Regions from separate parts of the Microbulbifer salipaludis genome, predicted to be linked through region 1. Evidence: predicted binding sites of a transcription regulator. Region 1 holds the regulator's gene; the other holds the start of a gene.
The links. Region 1 encodes sigma-54, which starts transcription at its own class of promoters, with help from an activator protein. Its sites were predicted from a motif close to TGGCACANNNNTTGCNNT; they were not measured.
Positions count from the first base shown of each region.

Region 1 (8,287 bases):
CAGATCTGATCATTCAGGCCGGGCGCCGCACCATTGCCATGGAAACCGCGGCCGTAGCCGCCCTTGAAGCGCGCATCGGTGCCGATTTCAGGCAGGCGTGCGACTTGATCCTGGCGTGTAAGGGGCGCGTTATTGTTTCTGGCATGGGCAAATCTGGCCATGTTGGGCGCAAAATAGCCGCCACCCTCGCCAGCACAGGCACACCGAGCTTCTTTGTGCACCCGGGCGAAGCCAGCCACGGGGACCTGGGCATGATCACCCGCCAGGATCTGGTGATTGCCATTTCCAATTCTGGCTCCTCCGCGGAAGTACTCACTCTGCTGCCGCTGCTCAAGCGCCTGGGCATCCCCCTGATCAGCATGGCGGGCAAGCCGGACTCCCCACTTGCCCAGTCCGCCGACGTAAACCTGGATATCGCGGTCGACACCGAAGCCTGCCCGCTGAACCTCGCCCCAACCTCGTCAACTACGGTGACGCTGGTCATGGGCGATGCCCTCGCGGTGGCACTGCTCGAAGCCCGCGGATTCACCGCTGAAGACTTTGCCTTTTCCCACCCCGGTGGCGCACTCGGCCGCCAGCTGCTGCTCAAGGTGGAAGACGTAATGCACGCCGGCGACGAACTGCCACAAGTGACACCCGATACACCCCTGGCCACCGCCCTGCTGGAAATGACCAGCAAGGGGTTCGGTATGACCACAGTGGTCGACAGCGCGGGTCAGCTGCTCGGCGTATTTACCGACGGCGATTTGCGGCGCGTCATTGACCAGAAGTTCGAGCTGGACAGCGCCACTATGGATCAGGTCATGAGCCGTCGACCGAAAACCGTCGGTGCGCATACACTGGCAGCGGAAGCATTGCGCATCATGGAAGACAACAAGATCACCGCGCTGGTGGTGGAGGATTCCGAACACCACCCGATCGGCCTGCTGCACATGCACGACATACTGCGCGCTGGTGTCATCTGACACGCAGCGGCACTCTGGATACCGTAAAAGGAATAAAGGAAAAACCCCGTGAGCCACACCGACAACGCGCCCAGCGACCAGGAAATCCAGGAAAGACTCAGCCGGGTTCGCCATCTGATTCTCGACGTGGACGGCGTACTGACCGACGGACGACTGTATTTTGACAATCACGGCAATGAACTGAAAACCTTCCACACCCTCGATGGGCATGGCATCAAGATGCTGCAGCAATCGGGTGTGGCCGTCGCCATCATTACCGGTCGACGTAGCTCCCTGGTGGAAAAACGTGCGCATGATCTGGGAATCACCCGGCTGATTCAGGGGCGTGAAGACAAATACAGCGCCTTTCAGGAGCTGTTCGCCAACGAACCCCACACGCTGGAAAACATTGCCTACGTGGGCGATGACTACCCGGACCTGCAGCTGATGACCCGCGTCGGCTGCCCCATTGCCGTGCCCGACGCAGCACCGCCAGTAAAGGAGCGCGCGCTGTTCACCACCGAGCGCAAAGGGGGACTTGGCGCGGTACGAGAGGTCTGCGACCGCATCATGCAGGCACAGGGCACCTTTGACGCCGCACTCGCACCTTACCTGACACACGTAGAAAAATAATCGCCAGGCCGGAACCTGACCGCACCCACACAGACTAACTGTCAGACCGCGTTGCGCGGGCCGGCAGGCTAACAGGAAACACTCGATACATGCGCACCTGGCTACCACTGGTGATTGTGGTGATGCTGATTACCCTGGGACTCTGGTTTACCGAGAGCCCGCCAGATCAGCTAATGGGCAAGCGCCCCACCCAGCAGGAACACAACAGGGCCGCGGATCTCATCATCCGGGGTGCCCGCACGCGTCACTACGATGTGAACGGCAATCTCGCCTATGAAGTCGACGCCGAGCGCGTCACCTTCTTCCAGTTTGCGCGGCGGGATCGGGCCGACCTCACCGAGCCACGCATGATGTTCTACCAGGGCGAAGACTCCCGCTGGCGCACGGAATCGCGCTCTGGTGTCGCCTACAACAATGGGCAAAGGGTCGTACTGAAGGGGGATGTCTCCATCAAGGAGCTGCCGGGGCCAGGTATTACCCTGCGGACACCGAAAATCGAAATCAGGCCTCGCGAAGAATTCGCCGAGACTGACAAAGTTGTTACCATTACCGACGGCCCCAACCTCACAACCGGCAAGGGCCTGCGCGCCGATCTAAAACAAGACAAGGTGGAAATTCTGTCCGATGTGGAAAGCCGCTATGAAGTCCGCTAATGCCGCCCGCACACTGCTCGCAACCACGTTGGCGGCGGTGGTCGCGCTGGCCAGCCTGCAGGCGCAGGCTCTACCCAATGATCGCCAGCAGCCGGTGAAAGTATCCGCCGACAACCTGGAGGCCAACCGCAGCAAAAACCTCTCGGTCTATAGCGGCAATGTGGTCATTACCCAGGGCTCCCTGCAGATCCGCGCAGACCGGGTTGAGGTACACGGCAATGCCAGCGGCGAAATCCGCAAGGTGGTCGCCATCGGCACCCCCGCTCACTTCCAGCAGCAGGTGGAAGAAAGCACCAGCCCGGTCAAGGCGCGCGCCCGGCGGATTGAATTTCTGGTGAGCACCGATGCCCTGCAGCTGACCGGTGAAGCCTTCGTCGACCGGGACGGCAACACCCTCTCCGCCGAGCGCATCGATTACGACCTCAATAGCGAGCAGATGCAGGCCCAGGGCCAATCGGAGAAGAAGCGCGTGGAAATGATCTGGAAGCCCGAAGCGCAGCCCGCCCCCAAACCGGTCGAAGACGGCCAGTAGGCCATCCGCCCCATGGGGCCAGCGCCTGCAGAACTCACCAGACAGATGTGGCCATTGCCACTGCACTAGATAGCGGAATTCGCCATGCCGACGCTCAAAGCGTTACATCTCGCCAAGCAGTACAAAAAACGCAAAGTCGTTCAGGATGTGTCCGTGAGCGTATCCAGCGGACAGGTGGTGGGCCTGCTGGGCCCTAATGGTGCCGGCAAAACCACGTGTTTCTACATGATCGCCGGCCTGGTCCAGGCGGATGCCGGCCAGGTCATGATCGACGACGAAGATATCACCGGTCTTTCCATGCACGGCCGCGCCCGCAAGGGCATTGGCTACCTGCCTCAGGAAGCATCGGTATTCCGCCGCCTGACCGTGGCGGACAACATTCTCGCCATTCTCGAAACCCGCAAGGACCTCAACCGTAGCCAGCGTATGGCGCAACTTGAGGCCCTGCTGGAGGAATTCCACATCACCCACATCCGCGACAGTCTGGGGATGGCGCTGTCCGGCGGCGAGCGCCGTCGCGTTGAAATTGCGCGGGCCCTGGCGACCAACCCCGCCTTTGTCCTGCTGGATGAGCCCTTTGCCGGTGTCGACCCCATTTCGGTCAACGATATCAAGCAAATTATCCGCCATCTGCGGGACCGCGGTATCGGCGTACTGATTACCGACCACAATGTGCGCGAAACCCTGGATATCTGCGAGACCGCATTTATCGTCAGCGAGGGGCACATCATCGCCTCCGGCGACCCCAGAGACGTAGCAGAAAACAAACAGGTGAAAGATGTCTATCTGGGACACGAATTCACCATTTGAGCGGTTTTTTAGGGGTTCATCTTCACGATACCCCATTCTGTAGGCCGCCATTACACACAGAAACCTTGTGACCGGATCCACAAAATTTTTCGGCATGCTTATTGCTTAAGCTGCCTCTTGTGTTCCGATTTGCCGCAAGGTAGTCTGCAGGAAATGAGCTTTACGCCGCCGCATCAAGCATCAAATCTGCTGCGGCGGGCCAATGCCAGAATTTTCTGCCGGCAAACCCCCATATGAAGCAGTCACTCCAGTTAAAACTCGGCACACAGCTGACGATGACACCGCAGTTGCAGCAGGCGATCCGTCTGCTGCAATTGTCGACGCTGGATCTGCAACAAGAAATCCAGTCGGCCCTCGACAGCAACCCCCTGCTGGAATCCGACTTCGAAGAACACACCGGCGAGCCCCATCAGGACCAGAACACCCCTGCGCAATCCGAAACCAAAGAGCCGGAGACCCGCGCGCAGGAAGCTGCCCGCGAGACGCAGGGCGAGTCTACGGCCGATGGTGACTGGAACAGCGAAATCCCGGACGACCTGCCAGTCGACACCCGCTGGGACGATATCTACACCGGCGGCAGCTATACCGGCGGCGATGGCGATGAATACGCGCTGGAACAGCGCAACGCGGCCTCCGAAAGCCTGCAGGACCACCTGCTGTGGCAACTGAACCTGACCCCGCTGACGGATATCGACAAGCTCATCGGCGAAACCCTGATCGACGCCATCGCCCCCAACGGCTTCCTCGACGCGGACCTAAACGAGGTGGCCGCCACCTTCGAGGTGGAAGCCGACGAAGTACTGACCGTACTGAAGACCATCCAACAGCTGGAGCCCGCCGGCTGTGGTGCCCGCGACCTGCGCGAGAGCCTGCTGCTGCAACTGCGCCAGCTGCCGGAACAGACCCCATGGATGACCGAGGCCCTGCTGGTGGTGAGCCAGCACCTCGACCTGCTGGGCAAGCGGGACTTCCGCCAACTGACCCGCCGCACGCGGCTCAACGAGTCACAGCTCGGCGAGGTCATGCGACTGATCCAGACTCTCACCCCCTACCCGGGCGAAGCCTTCGGCGGTGAAGAGCCCCAGTATGTGGTGCCCGATGTGATCGTCAGCCGCAAGCACAACCGCTGGGTCGTCGAGCTCAACCCCGAGACCACGCCCAAGCTGCGCATCAATGACGCCTATGCCTCACTGATCAAGCGCGCCGATAACTCCAGTGACAACAACTATCTGCGCGACAACCTCCAGGAAGCGCGCTGGTTCCTGAAAAGCCTGCAAAGCCGCCACGAGACACTGCTCAAGGTGGCCAGCTGCATCGTGGAAAAGCAGCAGGGCTTTTTTGAACTGGGGCCAGAAGGCATGAAACCCATGGTACTGGCGAACATTGCCGAGACCATCGGCATGCACGAGTCGACCATTTCCCGGGTGACCACGCAGAAGTACATGCTCACGCCCCGCGGTGTCTTCGAGCTGAAATACTTCTTCTCCAGCCATGTGAGCACCGACTCCGGGGAGGATGCCTCGTCCACCGCCATCCGCGCCCTGATCCGCAAGCTTATTGATGCCGAACAGCCGCGCAAGCCGCTGTCGGACAACAAAATCACTCAGGAGCTGGACTCCCAGGGCATCAAGGTCGCGCGACGTACAGTGGCCAAGTACCGTGAATCCATGGGCATTCCCTCGTCCAGCGAGAGAAAACGACTGGTTTAGCGAGGGCAGTCACATATGGAAGCACTCTTCGCCTTCGTGTGTGCGCTTTCTGTACAACCAATGGCTATACATTGAGTGTATCCTTCCATTCTGGCGCACTTCCTAGTAGGGTTGCCGCCCTGTGCGGGGGTCCAGCCAGATTTGTGTTGCACCCGATGAGGAGAAATCCATGCAGATCAATATCAGTGGCCACCATGTAGACGTTACTCCGGCCATTCGCGATTACTGCCAGACCAAACTGGACAAGCTCTCCCGCCACAATGACCTGATTACCAATACACAGGTCATTCTTTCCGTCGACAAACTGATCCAGAAAGCCGAAGCACGGGTTCACGTGAGCGGCAACAAGGATATTTTTGCCGATTCGGAGTCTGAGGACATGTACGCAGCGATCGATTCGCTGACTGACAAACTCGACCGGCAACTGCTGAAACACAAAGAGAAGTTACGCAGTCACCGCTAGTCGTAACATAACCAGGTTACCGGCTGGCCTGCACCGCTAGATCATCAGTACGTTATGACATTGGAAGCATTACTCTCTCCCCGCCTGAGCCTTTGCCATCTGGCGGGGAGCAGCAAAAAAAAGCTGTTACTCAACATCGCCCAGGCGATTTCCGAGCAATATCCCGATCTGGATTCCGACACGATCTTCAACCAGCTGGTTGCCCGGGAGCGCCTTGGCTCTACCGGCATCGGCGAAGGCGTTGCTATCCCTCACTGCCGCCTGCCCGGCTGTGCTGGCCCGATCGGCGTACTGTGTACCACATCCCCGGCGGTGGACTTCGATGCCATCGACCGCCAGCCGGTGGATTTGCTGTTTGCCCTGCTGGTGCCCGAAGACTCGGACCAGGAGCACCTGGACACCCTCGCCGAAATTGCAGCCCTGTTCAGCGATAGCCGTGTGCGGGAAAAACTGCGTGCGGCCACCACCAGCGATGAACTTTACGCACTGGCCATCAATAGCGCCGCCGCGGCATAATAGGCCGCGACTACCGGTGACAGCCCGTTGCCGGAGCCGCTCAAGTTAGCCATTCCGGCCACATGCCGTGCCGGATTCAGCAAGGAGTGCGTGTTCTATGCGACTGGTCATAATCAGCGGCCGCTCGGGCTCCGGAAAGAGCTCCGCGCTGCAACTGCTGGAAGATGTTGGCTTCAATTGCATCGACAACCTCCCGGCCAGCCTGCTGCCCGAACTGATCCGCCGGGTAACCGAGCAACCCTCGCAGGAAAACACCCAGCTGGCGCTCGGTATCGACGCCCGCAACCTGTGGCACGACGTGCGCCAGGCCCCCAAAGTCATCAACGACCTGCGCGACAGCGGTATCGATTGCGACGTCATCTATCTGGATGCGCGCTCGCCGGTACTGGTGCAGCGCTTCAGTGAAACCCGCCGCAAACACCCCCTGAGTGACAGCCACACCCACCTGCTCGAAGCACTGAATCGTGAAAAGGAGTTGCTGGCACCGCTCGCATCCATGGCCGACCTGGTCATCGATACCAGTAGCCTCACCCTGCATCAGCTGCGCGACCAGATGAAATCCCGGGTGGTGGGCAAAGATTCACCCGGCATGGCCATCCTGTTCCAGTCCTTTGGCTTCAAGCACGGTGTGCCCGTTGATGCGGACCTGGTGTTTGACCTGCGCTGTCTGCCCAACCCCTACTGGATACCGGAACTGCGCAACAAAACCGGCATGGACCCGGAAGTGGCCGAATTCCTGCAGTCTCACCAGGAGACCAGGGATATGCAGCGAGACATCACCCAGTTCCTGGAACGCTGGCTACCCAGTTATCAGCAGAGCAACCGCAGCTATACCTCGGTATCGATCGGTTGCACTGGCGGCCGCCACCGCTCGGTGTACATGGTGGAGCAGCTGGCCAAAGCCTTTGCCGGGATTTTCGAGAATATCCAGGTTCGACACCGCGAACAGCAAAAATGAGCCCGGGCCGGAGCATACGATAGATACCCACCATGCAAAAAAGCCGCATCACCATTATCAATAAACTGGGGCTACACGCGCGCGCCGCGAGCAAGTTTGCCCAGACCAGCGCGCGCTTTTCCTCTGAAGTGAAAGTGCACTGCCAGGGCAAGGCCGTCGACGGCAAAAGCGTGATGGCACTCATGCTGCTTGCCGCGGGCAAAGGCGTGGAGCTGGAACTGGAAATCTGCGGCCGCGATGAAGATGCTGCGCACGAGGCCATCTGCCTGCTGATTAACGACCGCTTTGGTGAGGGCGAATAAAAAGGCGCCTGCCGCCCCCCTTTCTACCCTTATAATGCCGGCCCTCGCAGTACCCCCCAACAAGCAGGTGTTTACGTGCCCAAGCCCTCCAACGCCGACATCTCATTCCGCGCTCAGAACCAGCTCGGTGCGCTGTATGCGGCGCTGGACAGTGGCACCGGGCGGGAAGTGCAGCGCATGCTGTCCTCACTCTCCCCGCAAAGCATCGCCCAGCTGCTCGAGAGCTCGCCGCCGCGCATCCGCCAGGTACTGTGGAAACTGATCGACCGCAAGGTCGAGGGCGAGGTACTGCAGGAACTGCCGGACGAGGTACAGGGCCAGATTCTCTCCACCATGGACACCGAGGAGATGGTGGCCGTGATGGAAGGGCTGAATGCGGACGATGTGGCAGACATCCTCCAGCAATTGCCCGAGCGGGTGATGGCGGAAGTACTGTCTGCCATGAGCGAGCACGACCGCCAGCGGGTGGAAGACGTCCTCGCTTACGACGAGGAGACCGCCGGCGGCCTGATGGACACGGAAATTGTCTCCGTGCGCCCCAACCTGCACCTCGATGTGGTGCTGCGCTACCTGCGCCGCCACGAGCAGCTGCCCGAATCCACCGACAACCTGTTTGTGGTCAACCGCAAAGACCGCTTTATCGGCCTGCTGCCACTGACCAAACTACTGACCACAGATCCCTCCGTCACCGTACGTGAAATCATGATCACCGACGTGGACCCCATTCCCGCCGATATGCCGGACGACGAAGTGGCTCGCCTGTTTAC
Region 1 covers NZ_JAEKJR010000002.1:504,833-513,119, reverse strand. Annotated here, with positions in the region: gene JF535_RS07815 (KpsF/GutQ family sugar-phosphate isomerase) at 1-965, shown strand, start outside; gene JF535_RS07810 (HAD-IIIA family hydrolase) at 1,014-1,577, shown strand; gene lptC (LPS export ABC transporter periplasmic protein LptC) at 1,667-2,230, shown strand; gene lptA (lipopolysaccharide transport periplasmic protein LptA) at 2,217-2,762, shown strand; gene lptB (LPS export ABC transporter ATP-binding protein) at 2,847-3,572, shown strand; gene JF535_RS07790 (RNA polymerase factor sigma-54) at 3,806-5,281, shown strand; gene hpf (ribosome hibernation-promoting factor, HPF/YfiA family) at 5,451-5,744, shown strand; gene ptsN (PTS IIA-like nitrogen regulatory protein PtsN) at 5,799-6,260, shown strand; gene rapZ (RNase adapter RapZ) at 6,358-7,218, shown strand; gene JF535_RS07770 (HPr family phosphocarrier protein) at 7,251-7,520, shown strand; gene mgtE (magnesium transporter) at 7,620-8,287, shown strand, end outside.

Region 2 (8,287 bases), on a different contig from region 1:
ACAGTACCGCACCTGGCAGCTGGCGCCGATGGCCTCCACCGGGGCGGGCCTGCGCCAATACGCTGCCACCGCCGGTGATGTTGTGGGCACATCGACCATGTCGGTTGCCGGCAATGCGGTATTCATGCAATACGTTTTGCAGGTGCCCTACAAGGGTCGCACCATCAACGTGAATGTGGACGACCAGATGTTTCTGGTTGCGCCCAATGTGCTGATCGCCGAGTCCAAGCTGAGCAAGTGGGGATTCAATGTGGGAGAAATACAGCTCACCATCATCAAGTAGTCCCGCTAATCAGGTAGTCCCCCTGATCATTTGGCGGGCTACCGGCTTTTTTCGGCCTCCTGCAGTATGAGCACCATTTCCGCCATCGGGGTCTCATCGACGATGATCACCCCTTCCGTGGCCCGGTCCAGGTCCGCAATCAAGAGAATCACCGTGGCAAAGGTAAGGGACAGCGTAACCGCCAGTTGCCTGGACCCGCTGCGGCTGACACCAAACTGAAAGCCAATTGCCAGCATCGCCAGGGCAGTCAGAAAATACAGTGCCAACCAGATCGGGCCCGGTATGCGGTACTCCAGCCCGATCACGATCCGCGAGTTATGGGAGTTGATGATTTGCGTGACAGGCTCCACGAACTGCCGCAAGTAGGCTCCCGGATGCCCCGCCGCCACATGCTCCCGAACCATGGCCCAAAGCCGTTCCTGGATCACCACGCTCTCGGCGAGGCTTTCCGGCGCGACCTCGTCCCTGTGCGGGTCGAAATTGCGCAGCTCGGCATACTCCAGCAGTAGCTTCTGCGCCTGACGTGCGGCGGCCGGCTTCAGGAAATCGGCGTGCAAGTAACCGGTATGGATCGCATTGACCTCATCCAGTAGCAGAGTCTTGCGCTTGTTGTAACGGTCCGCGGTCATGTTGAACGTAAAGGCCAACAAAAACGCCAGCAACCCGAGCGTTGCTGTTACCGCACTGCCAATGGACGGCTCTTTGTCCAGACCCCGCACCCGCATATAGCGGCTGCCCAGCCACAGTCCGGCTGCCAGCGCGGCCAGCACAAACAGTACGGTAAATACGTAAATTGCCGCCAGCGGAACCGTGTGAAAGAAATTGTCGGCAAACATCACAACCTCCAAACCTATCCATCAGTCTGGCTCAGTTTTGGCGCTACTCAACAGGATTAGGTCCCTCAGGTCGGCATATTGATCCGCTGGCGCAAGACATCCGCGAGGGGACGCAGGAGATCCCGATCGCCCCAATATCCAGTGTGGCTGAGCGGGTTCCATGACGTGAGCAGGTTACCCGTGTTGATCGGGTGGTCCTTCACAAAGTGGTAGGTGTCGCCCAGCTGATTGACCGGCCACCCCAGCACATCATCCTCATCGTAATAATTATCCCACTGGAACTGGGGGTTGGGGCGGTCGAAACAGGTGGGGCGGTCGAGCCCAGAAGTGAAAATGGGAATATTACAACCGGTGGTGACCAGGTTACGCAGCGAACGCAACCTGAGGAACTCCCGCTCATCGGCACCGATACCAGCCATATTTTCGAAGCTGTATTTTCCGGTACCCGCATCCCACAGGTAGCTGGAGATCACCTGGCAGCCGAGGGACTGGGCAATAATCACCACCGGCTTGCGGTGATCGCGGCCCAGCTCCAGGTAGGCCTGACGTAACACCGCCTGGATCTCTCGCTGTACCTGCAGATACTTGGTGTTCGGGCCGGGCTGTCGGGCGCTGTACTCGAGGGCGGCGGCGTCACCAAATCCGAACAGCAGGAATTTGCGCAAACGGGTCGCATCGAGTTCATTGTCGGTGTCCCGCAGCATTCTCTCCCACAGCAGGTCCTGGGGCTGCTGCAGAAAATAGGCGTAATGCACCACCTTGAACGAGACCCGATCCCACGCGGACCCAAGATCCCGTTTTAGACCGTACTCCAGTTCGCGATGGTATTCCCAATCCACCTTGCCCATACCGTGCAGGGTGATCAGTGCCACGTCTTTCATCCTTGAAATCCCGTGTCAAATTGAATGGCCGATCTGCGCCTCAGGCTTTCTTGACGAACTCCGACTTCAGTTTCATCGGCCCGATACCGTCAATTTTGCAGTCGATATCATGGTCGCCGTCCACCAGCCGGATATTCTTCACCTTGGTGCCCACCTTTACCACCAGCGAAGAGCCTTTCACCTTCAGGTCCTTGATCACCGTTACCGTATCGCCATCGGTGAGTGGATTGCCATTGGCATCGTTAATCTTCAACCCTTCCTCTTCCGCAGTTTCTCCCGCAGCCCATTCATTGCCACACTCCGGGCAGACGAAAAGATCGCGATCTTCATAGGTATAGGTGGATTGGCACTTGGGGCAATTGGGGAGATCACTCATGGTCGCTGTCACTGATAATGATTGTTACGGTTGGCTGTTGCCGATCATCGTTTTACCGGGAATACAGGCAGTAAAGCAGAGTTGAAGTTGGCGCCAGCTGATCAGAGTCAAAAATTGCGCGTACTATAACGAAAATGGGCACCCGCAGGTGCCCATTTTGGTCGTCGACATCAGTCAGCACTCAATCGTCGGCGCCGTTCATGCCCAGCTCTTTCAGCTTGCGGGTCAGGGTGTTGCGCCCCCAGCCAAGCAGTTCCGCGGCATCGCGCTTGCGACCCGCCGTGTGCTTGAGTGCAATCGCGATCAGGGCTCGCTCAAACGCCGGCACTGCTTCGCTAAGGATTTCCCGTTGACCGGTGGCCAGCGCCTGATCCGCCCACAGCCGCAGCGCCTTCTGCCAGTCCTGTGGGACCTCGCTCGCGGCGCCCTGCTGATGCAGCTCCGGTGGCAGGTCGTCCACCAGCACCTCACGGCCGGAGGCCATCACCGTAATCCAGCGACAGGTATTTTCCAGCTGGCGCACGTTGCCAGGCCAGTCGAGACCCGACAGGTACTCCTCGGTTTCCTTGAGCAAAATTTTGGGCTCAACGCCGAGATCCTTGGCGGCACTGTTAAAGAAGTGGCGCACCAGGCGCGGAATGTCTTCGCGACGATCCGCAAGCCGGGGAATATGGATGCGGATGACGTTCAGGCGGTGGAAAAGGTCTTCGCGGAATTTGTGCTCTTCCACCAGGCGCTCGAGATCCTGGTGGGTGGCGGCAATAATGCGCACATCCACCTTGACCGGCGTGTGACCGCCGACCCGGTAAAACTCGCCGTCCGCCAGCACCCGCAGCAGTCGGGTCTGGGTTTCTGCGGGCATATCCCCAATTTCATCGAGGAACAGGGTGCCGCCGTTGGCCTGCTCGAAGCGCCCGGCGCGCTGCGCGCTGGCGCCGGTAAAGGCGCCCTTCTCATGGCCAAACAGTTCGGATTCCATCAAATCCTTGGGAATCGCCGCCATGTTGAGCGCAATAAACGGCTGGTTCTTGCGCGGACTGTGATTGTGCAGGGCGGCTGCCACCAGCTCCTTACCGGTACCGGATTCACCGTTGATCAGCACGGTGATATTGGAGTGGGAGAGGCGCCCGATCGCGCGGAACACCTCCTGCATCGCCGGCGCCTCACCGATGATTTCCTTGTTGGCGGTACCGTTTTCGACGATTACCGGCTCTTCGGGCTGCTGCTCATTGGCGTGGGCCAGGGCGCGGCGGGTAACGGCCACGGCCTCATCCACATCAAAAGGTTTGGGCAGGTACTCGAAGGCGCCACCCTGATAGGCTGCGACCGCACTGTCGAGGTCCGAGTGGGCCGTCATGATGATGATGGGCAGGGACGGACGCTCTGCCTGAAAGCGTTGCAGCAGTTTAAAACCATCGGAGCCGGGCATGCGGATATCACTGATCACCACATCCGGTGACTCGCTGTAAAAGTCATCCAGGGCACGATCCCCGTTTTCGTAGCAGGTGGTATCGATCCCCGCCCGGGAAAGGGCGCGCTCCAGCACCCAGCGGATGGAGCGGTCGTCATCAATGATCCATACGCGATTATTCATAATCTTTTTCCGGTTCTGTTATTACGTTCTAATAATTTTTCTCTGCCGCTGAGCCGTCATTGGCCAGCGGCAGGTATATCTGAAATTCTGTCTCTCCGGGCCGGCTCTCGCATTTGATCAGCCCGCGGTGCTGATTGATGATGTGCTGCGATATCGACAGCCCCAAACCCGAGCCTTCAGCGCGGCCGGAAATCATCGGGTAAAAAATTCGCTCGCGAATGTCTTCCGGAATACCCGGGCCGTTGTCCACAACATCGATGCGGCAGACCAGCGGGCAGTGTCGGCGGCCGATGGTAAATTGACGCTGTACCCGGGTGCGGATGGTCAGGTCTCCGTCTTCGAGACCCACATTCTCAGCGATGGCCTGCATGGCATTGCGGGCGATATTCAATACCGCCTGTATCAGCTGCTCGCTGTCGGCGGGGATATCCGGGATCGACGGGTCGTAATCGCGTTTGATCTCCAGCGCCCCATCGCACTCCGCCTCGATTAACTGTGCCACCCGCTCGGTAATCGTGTGCACGTTCACCGACTGCAGTCGCACCGGCTTACGCGGACCCAGCATGCGATCCACCAGGTTGCGCAGGCGATCGGCCTCTTCGATGATGATCTGGGTGTATTCCGCCAGATCTTCGCCACCGGACTGCTCCAGCTCTTTCAATTCCCTTTGCAGCAACTGTGCCGCACCGCGTATTCCGCCCAGGGGATTTTTTACTTCGTGGGCCATGCCCCGCACCAGGTTACGGGTGGTCTCCTGGGCAGAGATCAGCGCATCCTCGCGTGCGATGCGCAGCAGGCGATCCATGGACTGGACCTCCAGCAATAACAGGCCCAGCTCGGTGAGCGGTGTCACCGAGTAATCCACCGTGCACTCTTCCAGGTTGTGCAGCAGCCATAACGCACGCCGTACGGTGTACTTTTCCCCGTTTTCCAGCGCCGAACGCAACGCCTGCTGGGCAGAGCGGGACTCACGGACGACGTCTTCCAGGGGCAGGCCGATGGAGCGCGTGCTGGACGCTGCCACCAGGTCTTCGGCCGCCGAGTTCAGGTAGCGCAGGGACAGATGCTCATCCAGCACCAGAACGGCCGAGGTCAGGTTGTCAAAAAGCAGGCGTAACTGACGATCATTGAGCATTCGGGGGGATCCGACTTCGTTCATTTCTTCGGGTCGCCTAATGGCAGTGCAAAAAGCAAACCAAAATGGCGCAAAAAACCGGACTCTTTCGGGGCTTAGAATTCGGGGCGCGGTGTTTCAGCACAGAGAATGCACCAAAATTGTGCGCAGATCAAAATTTGTGCTGCCTGGAGCCCAGAATGGGGCTGGCGGAGAAGGAAGGGAGGGGCCACGCCTTATCGTGGCCCGCGTAACCGGACTAACGTTTCGGCTTGGGCGTGAAACCCGGTGCTTGCTGGGCCTTGGGCATCGCCGGCGCCTGACCCGCGGGGAAATCCGGAACCTGACCGCCGGGACGCTTCACGTACACCTCGATCGCCTGGGAGCGGGCCAGTGGCTGTCCCCGGGAACCCAGCAGTACCGCCTGTATCGTATGTGCACCGCGCTCCAGCGCGGAAATATCCAGGCTGGTGCCGGAGGAGCTGCCCGACCAGCGCTGGCCGTCAACCACTACAAAAAACTCGTAGCCATCTCTGGGTACCGGGTCCAGCGCCACCTGCAACACAATAAACCGCTGGCCTGGCGGTATGGTGGCCCCATTGACCGGGCTCACGATGGAGAAGTTCACCGGGCCCGTATCATCCCCAGCGCGGTTGTCCTCACGGTCGCGGGGAGACAGCTTGCGCGTCCGCAGCGGCTGCCGGGGCGCAATGGGCTGCACGTTAATCGGCCCGATTTCCACCTTTTCGGCCTTGCCGTCCGGAGGCGGGCTGTCACTGAAGGTGATACGCCCATCCGGGCCGACAATCTTGTACACACTGCCAGAGCCGCTACCTGACTTGTTGTCCGCGGCAGTCGACTCCTGCTGCGCCAAAGCGGGGACGGCGAGAATAAACGCCAGCACTGCAATCCACCTGTTCATGGGCTTTCCTGCCTCTCGCATTCTGTTAGAGGTTGCTTGATAAAGGCTAGTGTACTCCGGTCTGCGCTACCGGCATAAAAAAAGCCCACACCGCAAGGTGTGGGCTTTCTCGTCATCTTTGCACCGTTCTCACCAGACCTTGCAGATGCATGGGCCGGCGGCGGCGCTCCGATGATACTCCGTTTTAACCCCAAATAGGGTTTTAAAAGGAGGCGCCTGCGGCGTCTTTATACTGATCTTTATACTGAATAGTACAGTTCGAACTCAACCGGGTGAGTGGTCATGTTCACACGCTGTACTTCTTCGCGCTTCAGCTCGATGAACGCATCGATAGCGTCGTCGGTGAATACGCCACCTTCGGTCAGGAAGGCGCGGTCCTGATCCAGTGCGTCCAGGGCCTGCTCCAGGCTGGAAGCCACGGTCGGGTACTCGGCCAGCTCTTCCGCCGGCAGGTCGTACAGGTCCTTGTCGGCTGCGTCGCCCGGGTGGATCTTGTTCTTCACGCCGTCGAGGCCAGCCATCAGCAGGGCTGCGAAGGCCAGGTACGGGTTGGCGGTCGGATCCGGGAAGCGAGTCTCGATGCGCTTGCCTTTCGGGCTCGGCACGAACGGAATGCGGATAGACGCAGAGCGGTTGCGCGCAGAGTAGGCCAGGATAACCGGCGCTTCGAAGCCCGGAACCAGACGCTTGTAGGAGTTGGTGGAAGAGTTACAGATCGCGTTCAGGGCGCGCGCGTGCTTGATGATACCGCCGATGTAGAACAGGGCAGTTTCAGACAGGCCAGCATAGGCGTCACCGGCGAACTGGTTCACGCCGTCCTTGCTGAAGGACTGGTGCACGTGCATACCGGAACCGTTGTCACCCACCAGCGGCTTGGGCATGAAGGTAGCGGTTTTGCCGTAAGCGTGGGCTACGTTGTGTACCGCGTACTTCAGGATCTGTACTTCGTCCGCTTTCTTGGTCAGGGTGTTGGCGCCAACGCCGATTTCACACTGGCCCGCAGTACCCACTTCGTGGTGATGTACTTCGATTTCCAGGCCCATGGCTTCCATGGCGGAACACATGGCAGCACGGATGTCGTGCAGGGAGTCAACCGGCGGAACCGGGAAGTAACCGCCTTTCACGCCCGGGCGGTGGCCCATGTTGCCGTCAGTGAAAGAGGCACCGGAAGACCAGGCCGCTTCTTCAGAGTTGATCTTGTAGAAGGCGCCGCCCATTTCGGCACCCCAGGTGATGTCGTCGAATACGAAGAACTCGGGCTCCGGACCGAACAGCGCGGTGTCACCGTAACCAGTGGACTTCAGGTATTCCTCGGCGCGCAGCGCGATGGAACGCGGGTCGCGCTCGTAGCCCTGGCCGGTGATCGGATCAACGATGTTACAGCGAATGATTACGGTCGCTTCATCGGTGAAGGGGTCCAGGAAAGAGGTTTCATCGTCCGGCATCAGGATCATGTCGGATTCGTTAATACCCTTCCAGCCCGCGATAGAGGAACCGTCGAACATCTTGCCTTCTTCGAAGAACTCGCCATCAACTTCCTTGGACGGAAGAGAAACGTGTTGTTCCTTACCTTTGGTATCGGTGAAGCGCAGGTCTACCCATTTGGCTTCGCTCTCTTTGATCAGTCCGAGCGTTTTCGCTGACATTGCAGTCCTCCAAGAATGAAAATTTATGTATCGCGCCAATTCGCGTTGTCTTGTGGCAACAGTAAAAGCAAGGAGTGTGCCAAATTGGGGCAAACAGGCATAAAGCGGCCTCGGGCCCGCGAAATCCGGTGACAACCACGGGTTTTCGGTGATTCACCACCAGCGAGCCCCCACGATAGTCACAATGTTGGTGCCCCCCAAGACAGAAATGCACCGATTTGGGGCCATCAAGTCACCGCGAGCACCAAATTGGTGCTGCAAGCAAAATCCCCTTAGCGAGTTTATAATTCGCCACCTTTGCCGGGAAGGCTATAACTCCTTCCTTGGCCTCACATTCAACCGCGTTTCCGGCACACTCCCATGCACTTTGTCGTCAAATTTTTCCCAGAGATCACCATCAAAAGCAATCCAGTGCGCAAGCGCATGTCGCGGCAGCTGGCCGACAACCTGCGCAAACTAATGCGGCAGCTGGATGATCGCATCAAGGTGCACAAGGACTGGGAAAAAATCGACGTGATTGCGCCGGATGCAGTATCCCACCTTTCCGAGCGTATTGAAGAGGTACTGGCGCACACTCCCGGTATCGCGAACTTTGCCCGGGTACAGCAGTTCCCGCTCGGCGACCTGGACGACAT
Region 2 covers NZ_JAEKJR010000001.1:642,237-650,523, reverse strand. Annotated here, with positions in the region: gene JF535_RS02700 (DUF3833 domain-containing protein) at 1-283, shown strand, start outside; gene JF535_RS02695 (bestrophin-like domain) at 322-1,119, opposite strand; gene JF535_RS02690 (hypothetical protein) at 1,185-2,000, opposite strand; gene JF535_RS02685 (zinc ribbon domain-containing protein YjdM) at 2,041-2,376, opposite strand; gene glnG (nitrogen regulation protein NR(I)) at 2,558-3,970, opposite strand; gene glnL (nitrogen regulation protein NR(II)) at 3,999-5,105, opposite strand; gene JF535_RS02670 (DUF4124 domain-containing protein) at 5,344-6,006, opposite strand; gene glnA (glutamate--ammonia ligase) at 6,246-7,652, opposite strand; gene thiI (tRNA uracil 4-sulfurtransferase ThiI) at 8,013-8,287, shown strand, end outside.
Region 2: glnL (nitrogen regulation protein NR(II)) is a predicted target of sigma-54. The motif match lies at 5,151-5,168, and genes of this name have one in related genera.